Regions from separate parts of the Paenibacillus sp. JCM 18996 genome, predicted to be linked through region 1. Evidence: a T-box and tRNA genes for the amino acid it is inferred to sense, from the RefSeq annotation. Region 1 holds a T-box; the other holds one or more tRNA genes.
The links. A T-box is a leader RNA that pairs with one kind of tRNA and senses whether it is charged. The one in region 1 lies ahead of ACZ5N7_RS00440 (valine--tRNA ligase), so its partner is inferred to be a tRNA-Val.

Region 1 (7,905 bases):
ATGATATAGGTCGGATCCAATTGGCAGCGTTCCATGACCAGAGCGATCATCGAAGAAGTCGTCGTCTTTCCGTGCGCTCCCGCCACCGCAATCCCTTTCTTGGCGTTCATCAGCCGGGCGAGCATTTGAGCACGGTGCAGAATCGGGATTTTCTGCTGTTCCGCCGCCAGCATTTCCACATTATCCTTTGAAAGCGCCGTCGAGTATACAACCAGATCCGCCCCGTTTACATTGCCGGCTTGATGCCCAATGTAGACGAGCGCGCCTTTGGCCGACAGCTTCTCGGTTAATTCCTGCTGTGCCAGATCGGATCCGGTTACCCGGTACCCCATTTCCAGCATAACTTTGGCAATAGCGCTCATGCCGTAGCCGCCTATACCTATAAAATGGACATGTTCAGATGTGTTCACTCGGTTTCTCACCAACCTTTTTCAGAATCGGATCCGTATAAAATCCAGGACCGGACATCAGAGATCAAGTATAACGTACCGGAAACGACCGCCAGATCCTCCTGCTCCGTACGGGATTTCAAGAGCTCCAGGGCAGTTTTCCAATCGGGTTCAACTATAACGTCAGCTTTATGTTCCGAATCTTTGAGAAGGCCGGATACAGCTTCGCCCAGCTTGGACGCATCGGCTTTTTTATGAAAATCGGGTTCCGTCAGAATCAAAGTATCCACTATTGGCAGTATATGCCTTAAATAGCCTGTATGATTCTTTGTCGACAGCATCCCCATCATCAGATGAAGCTTGCGGTACCGGTAAGTTTCCTTTAAAGCGGCCGCCAGAGCCTCCGCTCCCTCCGGATTGTGGGCCCCGTCAAGCAGGATCCGCGGACGCTCGGCCACCATCTCCAGCCTGCCCGCCCAGAACGTTTCCTTCATCCCTTGATAAAGATCCTCTTCCTCCACGATCAGCGCAAAATATTGGCGAAGCACCTCAATCGTCATTACAGCGGCTGCCGCATTCTGCAGCTGATGGGCGCCGTTCATGGAAATCTTCACATTGCGGATGCTCCGGAAAGGGTCTTCGAAATGGAACACCTGCTCATTCTCCCTGCTTGACACCGGCTCAACCATGAACTGACGGTTAACGGCATAAACAGAGCTTTTCTTTTCCTTCGCCTTATCCAAAAGCACTTCCAGCAGCTCCGGCTGATCGACGGTCGTGACCAAAGGAACCCCGGCTTTAATGATGCCGGCCTTCTCCAGAGCGACTTTCTCGAGGGAATTGCCCAGGATGTCCATATGGTCATGGCCGATATTCGTGATCACCGTCACTACCGGGTTGATGATATTCGTGCTGTCCAACCGCCCGCCCAAACCGGTTTCTAAAACGACATAGTCGGGAAAAGTAACTTTTGCAAAATACAGGATGGCGAGCGTCGTGCAAATTTCAAACATCGTCGGAGAGCCGAATTCCGTCTCTGCAATCTCATCTGCGAGCGGTTTGATCCGGTTCGCCAGCTGCAGCAGGTCGCCCTCCGGAATATCTTGCCCGTTATATTGGATCCGGTTGGTAAACCTGGTGATATAAGGAGACGTGAACGTCCCGACGTCATACCCGCATTTCAGCAGCACCTTAGTCAAATAAGCGCAGGTGGATCCCTTGCCGTTCGTGCCGGCCACATGGATGAATTTCAGCCTGCGATCCGGATGATCGAGCATATCCATCAGCATTTCCATCCGCTTCAGGCCCGGCTTGATTCCGAACGAAACCAGACCGACAATCCAATTTACCGCCTGTTCATAGGTTTGAAACGGCTGTACAGCCTCTTCTTCAATTTCCAGCATAGCGTCTCACCCTTATCCTTTCAGTTCAGCCAAACGGGCAACGACTTTATCGCGTTTTTCCGCATAGTCCGCGAGTTTCGCTTTTTCTTCCTCGATCACTTTAGCCGGCGCTTTGGCAACAAAGCCTTCGTTGGCCAGCTTCTTCTCAATCCGCTCCACCTCGCCGTGCAGCGTCTTGAGTTCCTTATCGAGCCGGGCAACCTCCTGAGCGATATCGATCAAGCCCGCCAGCGGCAGATACAGCTCGGCGCCCGTTACGATGGCCGTCATCGCTTTGTCCGGAACCGCAACAGCCGGATCGATTTCCAGTTTGGAGGTGTTGCAGAAGCGCGCGACATAGATTTCATTCTTCCGCAAAATTGCAAGCGCCTCGCCGCTGGCAGGCTTCACGAGCAGCTCGATCTTCTTGCTCATCGGCACGTTCACTTCAGCCCGGATATTGCGCACGGAACGGATGATATCCATGAGCAGCTCCATTTCGCGAACGGCGTCCGCCGCTTCCAGCTTCTCCTCGTACTCAGGCCACGGCGCCAAAGTGATAGTCTCGCCCTCGTGAGGCAGGTGCTGCCAGATTTCCTCGGAGATGAACGGCATGAAAGGATGGATTAACCGCAGCGTGCGGTCCAGTACATAAGCGATGACGGATTGCGTCTTGCTCTTGGCTTCGGCGTTGTCGCTGTAAAGGCTGAGCTTGCTGAACTCGATGTACCAGTCGCACAGGTCATCCCAGATGAAGTTATATAGAATCCGGCCGGTCTCGCCGAACTCATATTGATCGACCAGGCGCGTCACGTCGCGGACCGTCTCGTTCAGACGGTGCAGGATCCAGCGGTCGGCTGTACCTAGCGCTCCATTGATATCGATATCTTCCTTTGCCACGCCTTCCAGGTTCATAAGGGAAAACCGCGAAGCGTTCCATATTTTATTGGCAAAATTGCGTGCCTGCTCCACCCGCTCCCAACGGAACCGCAGATCCTGCCCCGGTGTGCTGGAAGTGGAAATCATATAGCGCATGGCGTCCGCCCCGTATTTCTCGATGACTTCCAGCGGATCGACGCCGTTGCCTAACGACTTGGACATTTTGCGCCCTTCGGAGTCGCGGACAAGACCGTGCATGAGGACATCCTTAAACGGAATCCGGCCGGTAAACTCAAGTCCTGTGAAGATCATCCGCGCTACCCAGAAGTATATAATGTCGTAGCCTGTGACCATTACATCGGTTGGATAGAAACGTTTCATGTCCTCCGTGTCGTCAGGCCAGCCGAGCGTAGAGAAAGGCCAGAGCGCCGAGGAGAACCAGGTGTCCAGGACATCGTTGTCCTGGTGGAGCGCCGCGCTTCCGCAGTGGGAGCAGGCCGATACGTCCTCCCTTGCCACGGTCAGTTCGCCGCACTCCTCGCAGTGCCAGGCAGGGATGCGATGCCCCCACCACAGCTGGCGGGAAATACACCAGTCACGGACGTTCTCGATCCATTGAAGATAAATTTTCTCAAAACGGTCAGGCACGAAGTTCACGCCTTTGCCGGTTTTCTGGGCTTCAATCGCTTTCTCCGCGAGCGGCTTCATCCGGACAAACCACTGCGTGGACAAATAAGGCTCGACTACGGCTCCGCTGCGTTCGCTGTGGCCCACTTGATGGACATGGTCCTCGATTTTGACAAGAACACCCTGCTCCTTCAAATCCGCGACAATCTGCTTTCTGCAGGCAAAACGGTCCATACCCTGGTATTTGCCCGCGTTGGCGTTCATCGTGCCGGACTCATCCATCACCAGAATTTGCGGCAGGTCATGGCGCTTGCCCACTTCAAAATCATTCGGATCGTGCGCCGGAGTAATCTTTACGACACCCGTCCCGAAATCTTTTTCCACATATTCGTCAGCAATTACGGGGATTTCCCTTCCGATGACAGGAAGCACGAGCGTTTTCCCGATCAGGTGCCGGTAACGCTCATCCTCCGGATGAACCGCAACGGCCGTATCCCCGAGCATCGTCTCAGGGCGGGTCGTGGCGACCACGATCGAATCTTCGCCGTCTTCAGTCGTATATTTAAGATGGTACAGGTGTCCCTGCACTTCCTTGTATTCCACTTCGATGTCGGATAACGCGGTTCTTGCCGCAGGATCCCAATTGATAATATAGCTGCCGCGATAGATCAGGCCTTTTTCATACAGGGAGACAAACACTTCCCGCACAGCCTTGGACAGTCCTTCATCCAGCGTAAAGCGTTCGCGGGAATAATCCAGCGAAAAACCCATTTTGGCCCACTGCTCGCGGATCGTTTTGGCATAAAGCTCCTTCCATTCCCATACTTTCTCCAGAAACTTCTCGCGTCCGAGATCGTAACGGGTCAGCCCTTCTTCACGAAGCTTTTGCTCCACTTTGGTTTGAGTAGCGATCCCCGCATGGTCCGAGCCCGGCAGCCACAGCGCGTCGTAACCCTGCATTCTTTTGGTGCGGACCAGAATATCCTGAAGGGTAAAATCAAGCGCATGCCCGATATGAAGCATCCCCGTCACGTTAGGCGGCGGAATGACGATCGTAAAAGTCTTTGCGTCTTTTCTTTGTCCCGCTTGAAAGTATTGGCCTTTCAGCCAGTAATCGTACCATTTCTTCTCGGCGTCGACCGGATTGTAAGTGGTAGGCATTGCTGTCGTCGTTTTCGTTTCGCTTGAATCTTGCATCGGTTGAGTTTCGCTTTGTTCGCTCATCCTATTGAAACCTCCTACTGTGTGGTGACTAACCCTAGGGACATCCCCGCCAAGTGTATGAACCTCCGGAGCTTACTCTCCGTACCTTGCGGCGAGCCCGAATAACCTATTTACCATGAAAAAAACAAAAAAATCCTTACGCCGCAAAGGACGAAAGGATCTGGCTTCCGTGGTACCACCTTCATTCCGCGCCTGGTAAAGGCACGGCACTCGAACAGATAACGGCTGCGGCCGGCGGCTGTCTCACAAGAAAAAACCGCAAACTCCGGGGCGACTTCGGCAATTACATCCTGCGGAACCTCACAGCGCTGTCGGCTCCACTCTCTGAAGGGCTCACTGCCTACTCCTCCCTTTCTACGCTTATTTTCTATTCAATTTTGGGGCAAAGTCCATATATCTCATCATATGATATAGCATATCGAGTTCCGCAGTCAATATTTTCAACCTATTCCCCTTTATTCTCAGCATATCCATGTCCATGCCTTTCATAAACTTGTATTAGCCTATTTTGAAAAAAAATTATGGCAAGGTGGTGTTACCATGCAGCGATGGTGGCTAAGCGTAAGGTACACGGTAAAAAACATGATGTTCCCCCTGCTGGTGATCCAGTTCGTCCGGACTCTGCTGCTTCCCAACCCGCTCGACGTGTTCATTCTGTTCGCACTGTTCCTCGTTTTTCTCGGCTTTTTGTTCGACGTGTATTGATAAAATCACCCTTCCCGCAGACCGTGAAAACTTAAAAGCCCCGGCTCCGTTGTTGAACGGGACCGGGGCTTTGGGGTTTCTTTTGAAGAGTAACGAAAGTATAAGCTTGGGGAGACTTAATCTATTTGCCCGCGATTAGCGGGGCAAATAGATGATCTGTCCTGCGCTGACATCCGAGCTTTCCAGCCGGTTATACAGCGCGATTTCACGGGGATTGAGCTGATAACGCTTCGCGATGCCGTCGAGTGTTTCATCTTTCTGGACGATGCACATCCTCAGCTTCTTGAACCCCTGCTCACCGGATTCCGACGAAAGGAACAGCTTCTTCCACTCAAGCACATCCAGCTTGTTTTCCGCCACAGCAGCAGCCGCCGTCGCAGACTCCGCCTTTTCCTTGCGGCCGCCGGACGGGACGGATTTGCCGGTCAGCTTATTCAGTAGGGACACGGAAGCGGCGGACTTGGCTTCTTCCTGCGCTTGCACGGTGCTGTCCCTGCCGGAAAAACCGATTTTCATATCAGCGGGCTCCGCAGCGGCTTCCGCTTCCTCCGCCTGTGAATTGCCGAACAAAGGAGCTTCGTTTAGCAGAGGAGGCGCTGCTTGCTGGGCTGCCTCAGGCTGCCGGTTCGCGGACTGCTGGGTGGCGGCCTCAGGTTCCTGCGGCTCTGCCTTAGGCTGCCGATAGACAGGCTCAGATATATTCCCGGGGTCTTCCTGAAAGAAAGCTCCTCTATTGAAGATCGGCTCTCTTACTGCATTCATTTGCGGCCCGGACAGGTCCCCATAAAATTGGCCGCTGTCCGGCGCTCGCTCAGGTTCATTGCCGGCTGGTTGCGCCTCAGGCAAGCCCTGGGGCTGCGCATACTGCGGACGGGCTTCCGGCTGGTTCTCGTGCACGAAGACGATCTCCTCTTCCTCCTGCCACTGCCCGCCGGGTGTCGAGATCATCTCCACACCGCTCAGGGAAAGGACACCGGTTACATTCAACCTTCTGGGCGATAAAACATCAATGTCAAAATTTTCGATTTCCACCGAGATTTCATCAATGCTCTGAATCCGGTTTAACGGAAGCGTTATTTCCACCGGAATGAAATGCTCCAGCGTACGGCTCCTATCCTCTCCTTCGGCCAGGTATGTACCCGCTAGCAGCAAATTTCCCCTAAGCACCGCCTGATCCTCCTGCGGATATACCTGGATATGGGGGAGCAGCTCGACTTCCTCCAATTCGCTGATGCTGACTGCCCCGTCCGCCAACTGCACTCTCTCATAGATATCGAATCTCAATCCCGTTTGCCGGTCCGTCATGGTGGTTCCTCCCTTCAAATCCATAGTCCAACCATCGGTAAGCTGCCTTGCCCAAGTATCTGTAAAATTATATGGATGTAAAGGAAGGTGCATGACTATATTTTTAGCAAACGGCCCGGTTTGCCGTTAATTCGCTTTCTGCGGAATAAATTCCGCCCGCCCGAAGCAGGCGGCACTGCTGCAGTACGTCCACTGATTCTTTCCAAGCTGTTCGTCGGCGTACCGGATCAATTGCTCCAAGTCGTTGCTGCAAACTTTTTGGATGGCGGTTCTTTTGCCCTTCATTTCTAGTCTTGAGCAGTTCACTTTATGGATCACATTGAGCTTGGGCTCGTTTCCGCGGAACAAATTCAGAATATAACCCTGTTTATTGCCGATGCACCAAATTTTATAGTAAAAATCAGCATTTTCGTTTTCCTTCTCATAGAAAATTTTCATTTTTTCACCTCATTGGCAATATATGGTATATATTGTTTCGTTGCGGGAACATAAAACCCTGCCCAAAACAAAAAACCGCAAAAATTTATTTGCGGTAGGATGCCGATAAACCATATGGGCTCGAGCGTTTCATATATGCTGCTCTCCCCCTGCCATGCAGCTAAGCTCTCAGCTTCTGCCAAAGGAGGGTGAGGTCTTCAGGCCAGGGAGCGTCGACGGTAATGCGCTCTCCGGTCCAAGGATGGATCCATTCCAGCGTCTCCCCATGGAGAGCCTGCCGGCTGAACAGCTTGACCGGCCCGCCATAAAGCTCGTCCCCCAGAATCGGATGGCCCAGATGACTCAGGTGCACCCGGATCTGGTGCGTTCTGCCGGTCTCCAGCCGCAGGCGCACCCATGACGCGTCCTCATAGCGCTCGATGACCTCGTAGTGCGTTATGGCCGGATCTCCGCCGGGAGATACACGGCGCCTCGATTTGTGGTGCCTGTCCTTTCCGATGGGAGCGTCGATCCGCCCCCTTTCGTCCTTCATGCGGCCCTTCACAAAAGCGATATAGGTCCGTTGAATCGCTTTTTCTCTCATCTGTTCATCCAGCAGAAGCTGGGCATATTCGTTTTTGGCGTAAAGCACCGGCCCGGTCGTATTCTCGTCCAGCCGGTGGATGTGCCGGACCCGCACCTGTTGTGAAGTCATCTCATAATAAAATGACACGGCGTTCGCCAAAGTGCCTGTCTGCCCTTCCGCCGCGGGGTGCACGGGCATTCCTGCCGGTTTGCTGACGGCAAGCGAGAAATCGTCTTCATAAAGCACGCCGATGTCATGCCACTGCGGAGGAAACTGCGCCGATTCCTTTGGGAACAGCTCGATCCGCAGGCGGTCCCCATGCTGCAGGATTCCACCACGGGACTTAAGCTTGTTGATCAACTTAGCCGGAAACCCCAGCTGTTCATGCATG
Region 2 (7,905 bases), 540 kb from region 1:
ATAGAAGACGGGCTTATTTAGATGTGATGGCAGAATACAAAATATGTGTCAAACCACAGTACTACCTGAAAAGTCTTTTTTCTTTGGATGATGTAACTTCAGCCGTTGAACAATTGATCAAACAGCATCCTGAAGTTAGCGCCATTTTTTGCGACGATGATTTTTTTGCCGTTGGCGTTTATAAGGCGGCTCGAAATTTGGGAATAAAAATACCTTCTGAATTATCAGTGTTAAGTATAAACGATACGGATATTGCCCGAGTGCTTACACCTGAATTGACGGTTTTATCCATTCCATCCGCCAAGTTGGGGGAACTGGGTGTCTTACAACTAATGAATTTATTGAAAGGCGAAAAGATAATCAAAGAAGGCGTAATGGAACTCCCTCTCATTATCCGAGGATCCACTGCGCCCGCAGTAAAGAGGGGTTAATTCATGATAATGGATCAAGGGCTGCAAATTATTCATACCCGAGTGCATGAAAAATTAAGTCAAGACTCAACAGGCCATGATTATTATCATGTCGTTAGAGTAGCCAATCTGGCCAGAGCATTTGCAAAGGCGGAAGGGGCAAATTTGAACATATGCTTTGTTGCCGGGCTTTTGCACGATTATTGTCATCCGGAAGAAAAACAATTCGGCATTCCCCACTGGGGGCCCGAGGCATTAAAAATGATCGAAGAGGTTCTTGACGAAGCTGAAATGGCAGATCAAGAAAAACAGGCAGTATTACAGTGCATCGCGGAACATGAGTCCTATCGATTCCTGGGTCATCAAGCCGACATGACGCTGGAAAGCAAAATTTTGCAGGATGCGGACCGGATTGAAGCTTTGGGCGCTATCGGTATTGCCCGGACATTCATGTACGCGGGAGCCTATGGCAATCCTATGTTTACACCTGATGAAAGCTTGGGAAATTGGAGTCCGCTTCCCAGTGTAAGACAATCCGCCGTGACTCATTTCTATGAAAAACTGCTGAAGCTTAACGAGGAAATGCATACGGAGTCAGGCAGAACGATTGCAAATGAACGTACGGAGTATATGAAGCAATTTTTAGAGCAATTCAAAAAAGAGTGGAGCACTAATTCAAGAGAATTATAGGCTCCTGCTATAAATGAACACTCCCAATCTATGGGGGTGTTTATTGATATGCAGTGTATGAATGGGTAGCCCATTGCTCAACTTAAGCTGTAGAATGATAGTTTGTTTGCTCTTGGCATCTGTTTTATCCATAACGTTTGCATTTACCGGCAGTAAGGATATAACAGCAAGTAATTCGATGGCAGGTTCGATTGTTTTTACGGTAGGAAGCCCGGATGTTATTATAGACGGAAGCAAAAAGACGGTTGAGGCGCCTCCTGTGTTGGACGGAAATTATACTATGGTTCCTTTCCGGTTCATTGGCGAAGCATTGGGGGCCAAGGTGGATTGGAACTGCGACGATCAAAGCGTTACGCTGACGGTGAACGCCCAAACCATTGTGCTTGCTATAAACAGCAGGACGGCTGCCGTGGACGGAAATAAGGTGGTACTTGACAAGCCGTCAAAAATAATCAATGGTTATACAATGGTGCCGCTTCGTTTTGTAGGCGAGGCTCTAAATCAAAGGTCCATTGGGACGGCGCAACGAAACGGATTATGCTCCAAGCGGACTCCGAAGATTTGAAAAAAGCTGCTGCGGAACTTCTTTTATACGACCAACCTCGACTTGCTGCGTACAGGAACTCCATGCCGCCCAATCTTTCGTCCAGTCTGAAGGCTGTTCAAAATTCGGCGGCCAAATACGACCGAACGCTTTCGGAATAACGTTTATGTAGAGCCGCGTATTCGTGTCCGCGTGAAATTGCTGAATAGGTACGGAACGGAATTATGCGCACGCCAGCGTTTATGGAATTTGTGTATTTGACAGGGACAGCTATATTTTTAAGAAAAAATGTTACTCCAATGTTACTCAAGGGCTAAAACTCGCGCTCTGTCCAGTTTGAAAATTCTGCAGAAAAAGCAAAAACCCTTGCTGTGCAAGGGTTTTTCTTTATGACCTGAGCCGGGCTCGAACCGACGACCCCCACCCTGTCAAGATGGTGCTCTCCCAGCTGAGCTATCAAGTCATGTGTTATAGCGACAAGAAGTATCATAACAAATCTTTAATAACTTGTCAACGCTAATGCACACCGCTATTATTTTGTTTGCAAAAGTTGTTGAGTTATAGTCGTCGCGTATTTAATACCATCCGGATTTGTCTTGGTATTGCTCATGGCTGCCAGAATCTGAGATCTTGAGCTGGCATCCATTGCCGCAAAAATACTGACAGCTTTATTCTGATCTGCTTTCATTAACTCGGATAACAGCAAAGCCGCGCTGGATGCAGGCATCTGGCTGTATGTTTTTACCAGGTCATCGACCGGCTTCTGCGTACTTGGGAGAAGATCCAATTGTTTTTGTACCGAAGCGGGATCGGCAGTACTGTCAGGGGGGAAATCCGCCAAAGTTTTGGAAATATCCGCCGCCTTTTTTGGATCCATCTTTGCCAATATAGCTGACCGCTGCTGAGCTTTCATACCCAACATGGTAAAAGCACTGTCTTTTAGCGACATATTCCCAATAATTGCGCTGGCTTGCGCAGGCGACATTTTGGTAAACGCGGAAGCAACTTCATCAGTTTTTTTCTTGAAATCCGCATTCATGTCTGCAGGTGCCGCACTCGTCCCGGAATTCGGGTCTTGCACTGCTGTACCCGAACCTGAGGCTGTGCCGGAAGAGTTGGATTGACCACTGTTCTGCTGGGCACTGTCGGCAGTTCCAGGTGCAGTCGTTTTAGCCGGCTGCGTCTTGCTGTTCGCTGTGTCTGCCGGTGATTTACTACTTGCCAACTTGGAAATAGTATTCACGCCGGACGCAGCGCTTTTTCCGACGTTCATCAAAGCTCCAGAAAAGCTCTTGCTTCCTGCTTGCTGCAGCAATCCAATTTCCACCACGGCAAGCACAGAAGCGAACACAAGAGGAATAACTACCAGATAAATTATTTTCTGAAACTTGCTTAAAGACTGCTCTGATTTCTCCACGTTATCCATGCATGACTCCTAGTCTAGAGGTTTTATTACATTTAACGGTTTCCGGCTTTGGATTTGTTATAATTAGAGAAAATAAATTTATTCCGGCGATAGACCACCCCAAAATCTGTCCACCGGTCTGCGCAAATCTCTCTAAATAATTACCAATTGAAGACCGATATCTACAATATAATGATTTTTTGGAAAAAGGCGGGAAGAGATATCTTGGATTACAATCAGAGAAGACAGCATAAGCGGTCAAAAGGAATTTTGCATGTTTCTCTATCCATCCACTGCATTAAAAAGACAGAGATAACCACACGTAAAATTTTAGTGCGTGTAGAGGACATCAGTCTTGGGGGGCTGTGCTTTGAAAGCGATTTAAATTTTCCGTCGGAAGGCGAGTTCATCCTTAAATTGGAACACATTCTTTTTGGTCCGATGTACGGCTTTATTGTGTGGAAAACAAAAGGGAATAATAATTATCGGTACGGGGTACAATTCTCATCAGTTACAAACGCTTTGTTCCGATTTTTGAATTAATAAAAAAGTAAGAGGCGTTCATCCGGAAGCGAGGGTGCTGTTTCAGGACGCGAGATTGCTGCTTCCCTGGCAAAAGCTTCTGGCTAACTTGCAGATCGAGTGAGAAATGGCAGTGAGGAATGGGCCAGGGAAGGCTCTCGGTTTAGTTGGTCTGGAATCACGCGCGAATGAATGGCCGAATGGGGGCTACTTTATCACTTCTGTGCTTACCACATTATGAAAGTGCGAAACTTCATCAAGAGAGAACACTCTTAGAATAGAAACTTGGCCATTGCCATAGGTCACTTTTACGATAAACGTCTTCATATTGATATCCTCCTAAATCGCGTTGGCTGAATCCACTTTTGATATGCATACGGAACCAGTGTCTTGAGCCTCATTTGAATAAATGTAAAATAACATACGTTCGTGCTCTATTCCGAGAGAGTGAGCAACTTTTAGAATATCTAATTCACAAGATGTGTTTACATTTTGATTTGAATTCACGGACATCGCTTGCACTCTTCTCTCTAGTATTTTTTATCTCATTATGGGGGAACCAAGCGAAAAATACAGTCGTTTATTGTCTGGAGAAAATACGAATTTTTGTAAAAAAATGACGTCTATTGAAATAAAAAATCATCTGCTGAAATCGGCGGTGATTTTTTTATGCTCCCAGAAGATGAAACTATATTTTGACCGGAAAATTGTTTATAATTATATTTTATTCAAGCGTTCGAAAGAGAGGCCTTTTATGAGTGATTCTTCCATCACACGTCCCGCACAGCTGCGTAAGATTGCAGACAAGCTGTTTGAGGACGCGGGTTATACGAGCCGGGAGCTGCTTGATTTTATCACTGCGTTCGAAGAGCTTCACTTGGAGAACGAACGGCTGAAGCAGGAACTGGCCAAGGCGCGCGGACAGCAGTTGAAGAAAGTGACGCGGGAAATGTCGGATCGGTTGAGAGATGCTCTAAGAGAGTAGTCTTGCCTAGAGCAAACAGAAGGAGCGGACGGGAAAATGTTAGAGATCAGACCGGCGGTAAAAGAAGATGTGCCGCAAATACTGGATATTTATAACTACGCTGTTTGTGAAACGGCAGCCACTTTCGATTTGCAGGAACAGAACCTGGCAGAGAGGCTGGAATGGTTCTCTCATTATGGCGGCGCCTATCCGCTGATTGTCGGTGTCAAGGATGGCAAGGTTGTGGGCTACAGCAGCCTGTCGATGTTCCGAACGAAGCCTGCGTATTCCAAGACGGTGGAGCTTTCCGTGTATATAGACCCGAATCATTGGGGCCAAGGCATCGCCAAGCAGCTCATGACCGAAATCCTCAGGCAGGCGAAGCAGCTTGGCCATCACACAGTCATTTCCGCGATAACGGGAAACAACCAGGCCAGCATCAGGCTGCATGAGATTTTCGGCTTCACAAATGTGGGCTGCCTGCAGGAGGTCGGCTACAAATTCGACGCGTGGCAGGATGTCATTTTTTATCAGCTTATTTTGTAGAGGTTTTGGTAAATCGCACCTGCCGGCCTCGCTGTCTTGCCAAATGAAGCGCTCCCGCGATATCATTACTTGCACTCAATCTTACTTAAGGAGCGTTTTTACATATGATTACAGTCGAGCAAGCATGGGTTCCGGATGAGGCGGCTGTCACTCCTTCGGGAATTTGTCATAGAGGTCACTATTATACCTGTTCTTTTTGCATTCGCATGAATTGGTTTCAAAAAAGTTCGAACGAAGGAAGCTGGAATATTCCCATATTGTATTTGGAAGGGGATTCTTCCTCTATATCAATGGTTTTGGAAAACGGCGAGCTGGCTGCAGCGTATCGAATCCCCTGCCATAAGCCCGATCCTGCGGCTGAAGCTTATTTTGCCAGAATCGTGGAACTGAGACAGGCTTACGCCGATCGCAAGAAACGCGGCAAACACAGCCTGAGAGGGCTGATGAAATAGGTTGGAGGTGGAGTGAGATTTGCACAGAGACGACTTTTTCATGAGGTATATCGAACAGCTGACCAGAGGAGTAGCCCGGATTCTTGGGTTAAAACGCGAAAATAAGCTGCAGGAGGCAGGCCAGCAGGCCGACGATTTGCTCAAAGAGCTGCTCGGGATCAACGCAAAAACGGTTGACGCGCTTTCGTATAAGGAACTCGCGAAGCTTGTGAGCTACGGGGACACGTGGAATCCGGACAAATGCTTCATACTGGCCCGTTTGTTAAAGGAAAAAGCGGATCTGGGCGAGGCTCAAGGCAGGACGCAACAAAGCTATAACGACAATCTCAAAGCCCTGAATCTCTTCCTTGGAGTCGCCCTGCTTGAAAACAAGAATTTTACCGCAAAATACCGGTACTCTCTGGACAACCTCATTCACCAAATGAAATCTTTCTCGCTGCCGGAGGAGACTTTATACAGCTTGTTTCTGTACAATGAACAGCAGGGTCAATTCGCCAAAGCCGAGGATTTGCTGTACGAGCTGAAAGAGAGGAAAGCGGACCGGACACTAAATATCCAATGGACCGATGAAGCGGAATGCTTCTATAAAAGGCTGCTGGAGAAAACCGAGGAAGAACTGGAAGCGGGAAACCTGCCCAGGCCTGAGATCGAGGATGCGCTCCGCAAGCTGTGTTAGCTTCGGCAGGCAATTTTAAAAAAAGCCGACCCTGGAGGGCCGGTCAAAGCTGCATTCTCGATCAGATTTCCGGGCGATCCGCATACGGCCCTTTGAAAAAGCCTGGCAGGCAGGGCGCTAGCTAGTTTGGGTCGATTGTGTGTGAAAAAGCTTTTTGGCGCAGTAATCGATAATGTCGCTTCTGCGGACAATGCCGATGAAATTATCGGAGTCGTCAACTACAGGCACAAAGTTCTGGACCTTGGCGAGCTCAATCAGATCCTCCATGTCAGCCTGAACAGAGACGGGCGTGTTGTGTCTTTTAAACGGGACTTCCGCAAGCGTATGTCTGTGTGCATTCTCAAAAGTGATATTTTCGGTATTTTTCAGAAACCAAAGAAGGTCTCCTTCAGTCACAGTTCCTACATATTTGCCGTCTTCCGACAAGATCGGAACCGAAGTGTAGCGGTGATATTCCATTCTTTCCAAAGTTTGTCGCAATGTGGAATGAAGGGTTGTGGTAATGACCTCCCGCTTAGGCAGTAAGAAAAAAGCGATATTCACGTTAAAAACTCCCTTCAATAAAAGCGGATTCTCTATTCCATTACCCATCATATCAAAGAACTCGCCGCGTTTGAAGTGAAGTCTGCCGGCTCTGCCCTTAGCAGCAAAGCGGGCTGGCGATTCGCTGAGATACAGAGAGCAGTCGAGAAAGAGAAGTTCAAAATATTTTAGAGTAAAGAGAGGGCTGGCCGTGGACGTTATTCATGTCGCTGGGCAAGAAGAACTGGACAAGTGCCTTAAAATCCGTATGGAAGTTTTCGTTGATGAGCAGGGAGTTCCCGCGGAGGAGGAAGTAGACGAATTCGATGAGCTGGGCGGAAGCTGCCGTCACTTCCTTATTATGCTGGACGGCGAGGAAGCCGCTGCTGCCCGATGGCGGCCTTACGGCGAAGGCCAGGCGAAGATGCAAAGAATCGCCGTGCGGCAACGGTACAGAGGGCTTGGAATAGGCGCCAAGCTGCTGCTTGCTCTCGAGGAAGACGCCCGGCTATGCGGAAAGCGGGAATCCGTCCTTGATGCCCAGTGCCAGGCTGAAAATTTCTACCGGAAGCTGGGCTACATGACGGTTTCCGCAGAGCCCTTCGACGACGCCGGCATTCCGCATGTCAGGATGGTGAAATCCATTCTCTAGGAAGCGGATGTTGCCTGTATGACAGCCTGTTCTTCAACTTGTTCCGCGGACCCGTAGATCGGGAGGGAGATCACGAAAGTGGTCCCTTCGTTGACTGTGCTGTGGACTTCCATCGTCCCGTTGTGGTCCTGCACGATCTTATGGCAGATGGAAAGCCCCAACCCCGTTCCGGACTCTTTGGTCGTATAAAAGGGATGGAAGATTTTATCGAGCTGATCTTGGGGGATTCCAAGCCCGGTATCCGTCAGCTTGATGATCCCTTGGGTCTGGCTCGTGTATAACTGAATGCTCACAGTGCCTTCCTGTTTCATCGCTTCGATGGCATTTTTGATCAAATTCAGAAACAGCTGGACCATTTTATCCCCGTCCATCAAAATTCTGACCGGTTCTTCGGGCTGCTCCAGGATGATTTGATGGCCCAGCCGGGCGGCCTCCGTTTCCATCAAGGAGACAACTCTTTGTGTGATCTGCTGCAGCGGCTGCTCCTTGAAATGCGTTACATGCGGCTTTGAGAACTGCAGA

Region 2: it has a tRNA-Val gene. The T-box ahead of ACZ5N7_RS00440 (valine--tRNA ligase) is inferred to sense a tRNA for this amino acid. The anticodon was not compared.

Annotation. Positions count from the first base shown of each region.
Region 1 is NZ_AP043884.1:88,326-96,230, reverse strand. Features, by position in the region: gene murC (UDP-N-acetylmuramate--L-alanine ligase) at 1-410, opposite strand, end outside; gene ACZ5N7_RS00445 (bifunctional folylpolyglutamate synthase/dihydrofolate synthase) at 419-1,792, opposite strand; gene ACZ5N7_RS00440 (valine--tRNA ligase) at 1,805-4,474, opposite strand; T-box leader at 4,645-4,867, opposite strand; gene ACZ5N7_RS00435 (hypothetical protein) at 5,042-5,206, shown strand; gene ACZ5N7_RS00430 (LysM peptidoglycan-binding domain-containing protein) at 5,342-6,511, opposite strand; gene ACZ5N7_RS00425 (hypothetical protein) at 6,638-6,949, opposite strand; gene ACZ5N7_RS00420 (RluA family pseudouridine synthase) at 7,110-7,905, opposite strand, start outside.
Region 2 is NZ_AP043884.1:626,027-633,931, forward strand. Features, by position in the region: gene ACZ5N7_RS03000 (LacI family DNA-binding transcriptional regulator) at 1-431, shown strand, start outside; gene ACZ5N7_RS03005 (HD domain-containing protein) at 435-1,100, shown strand; gene ACZ5N7_RS03010 (copper amine oxidase N-terminal domain-containing protein) at 1,279-1,665, shown strand; tRNA gene ACZ5N7_RS03015 (tRNA-Val) at 2,035-2,107, opposite strand; gene ACZ5N7_RS03020 (hypothetical protein) at 2,177-3,070, opposite strand; gene ACZ5N7_RS03025 (PilZ domain-containing protein) at 3,242-3,592, shown strand; gene ACZ5N7_RS03030 (hypothetical protein) at 4,326-4,556, shown strand; gene ACZ5N7_RS03035 (N-acetyltransferase family protein) at 4,593-5,081, shown strand; gene ACZ5N7_RS03040 (hypothetical protein) at 5,186-5,533, shown strand; gene ACZ5N7_RS03045 (DUF6483 family protein) at 5,553-6,209, shown strand; gene ACZ5N7_RS03050 (CBS domain-containing protein) at 6,327-6,752, opposite strand; gene ACZ5N7_RS03055 (GNAT family N-acetyltransferase) at 6,943-7,383, shown strand; gene ACZ5N7_RS03060 (ATP-binding protein) at 7,380-7,905, opposite strand, start outside.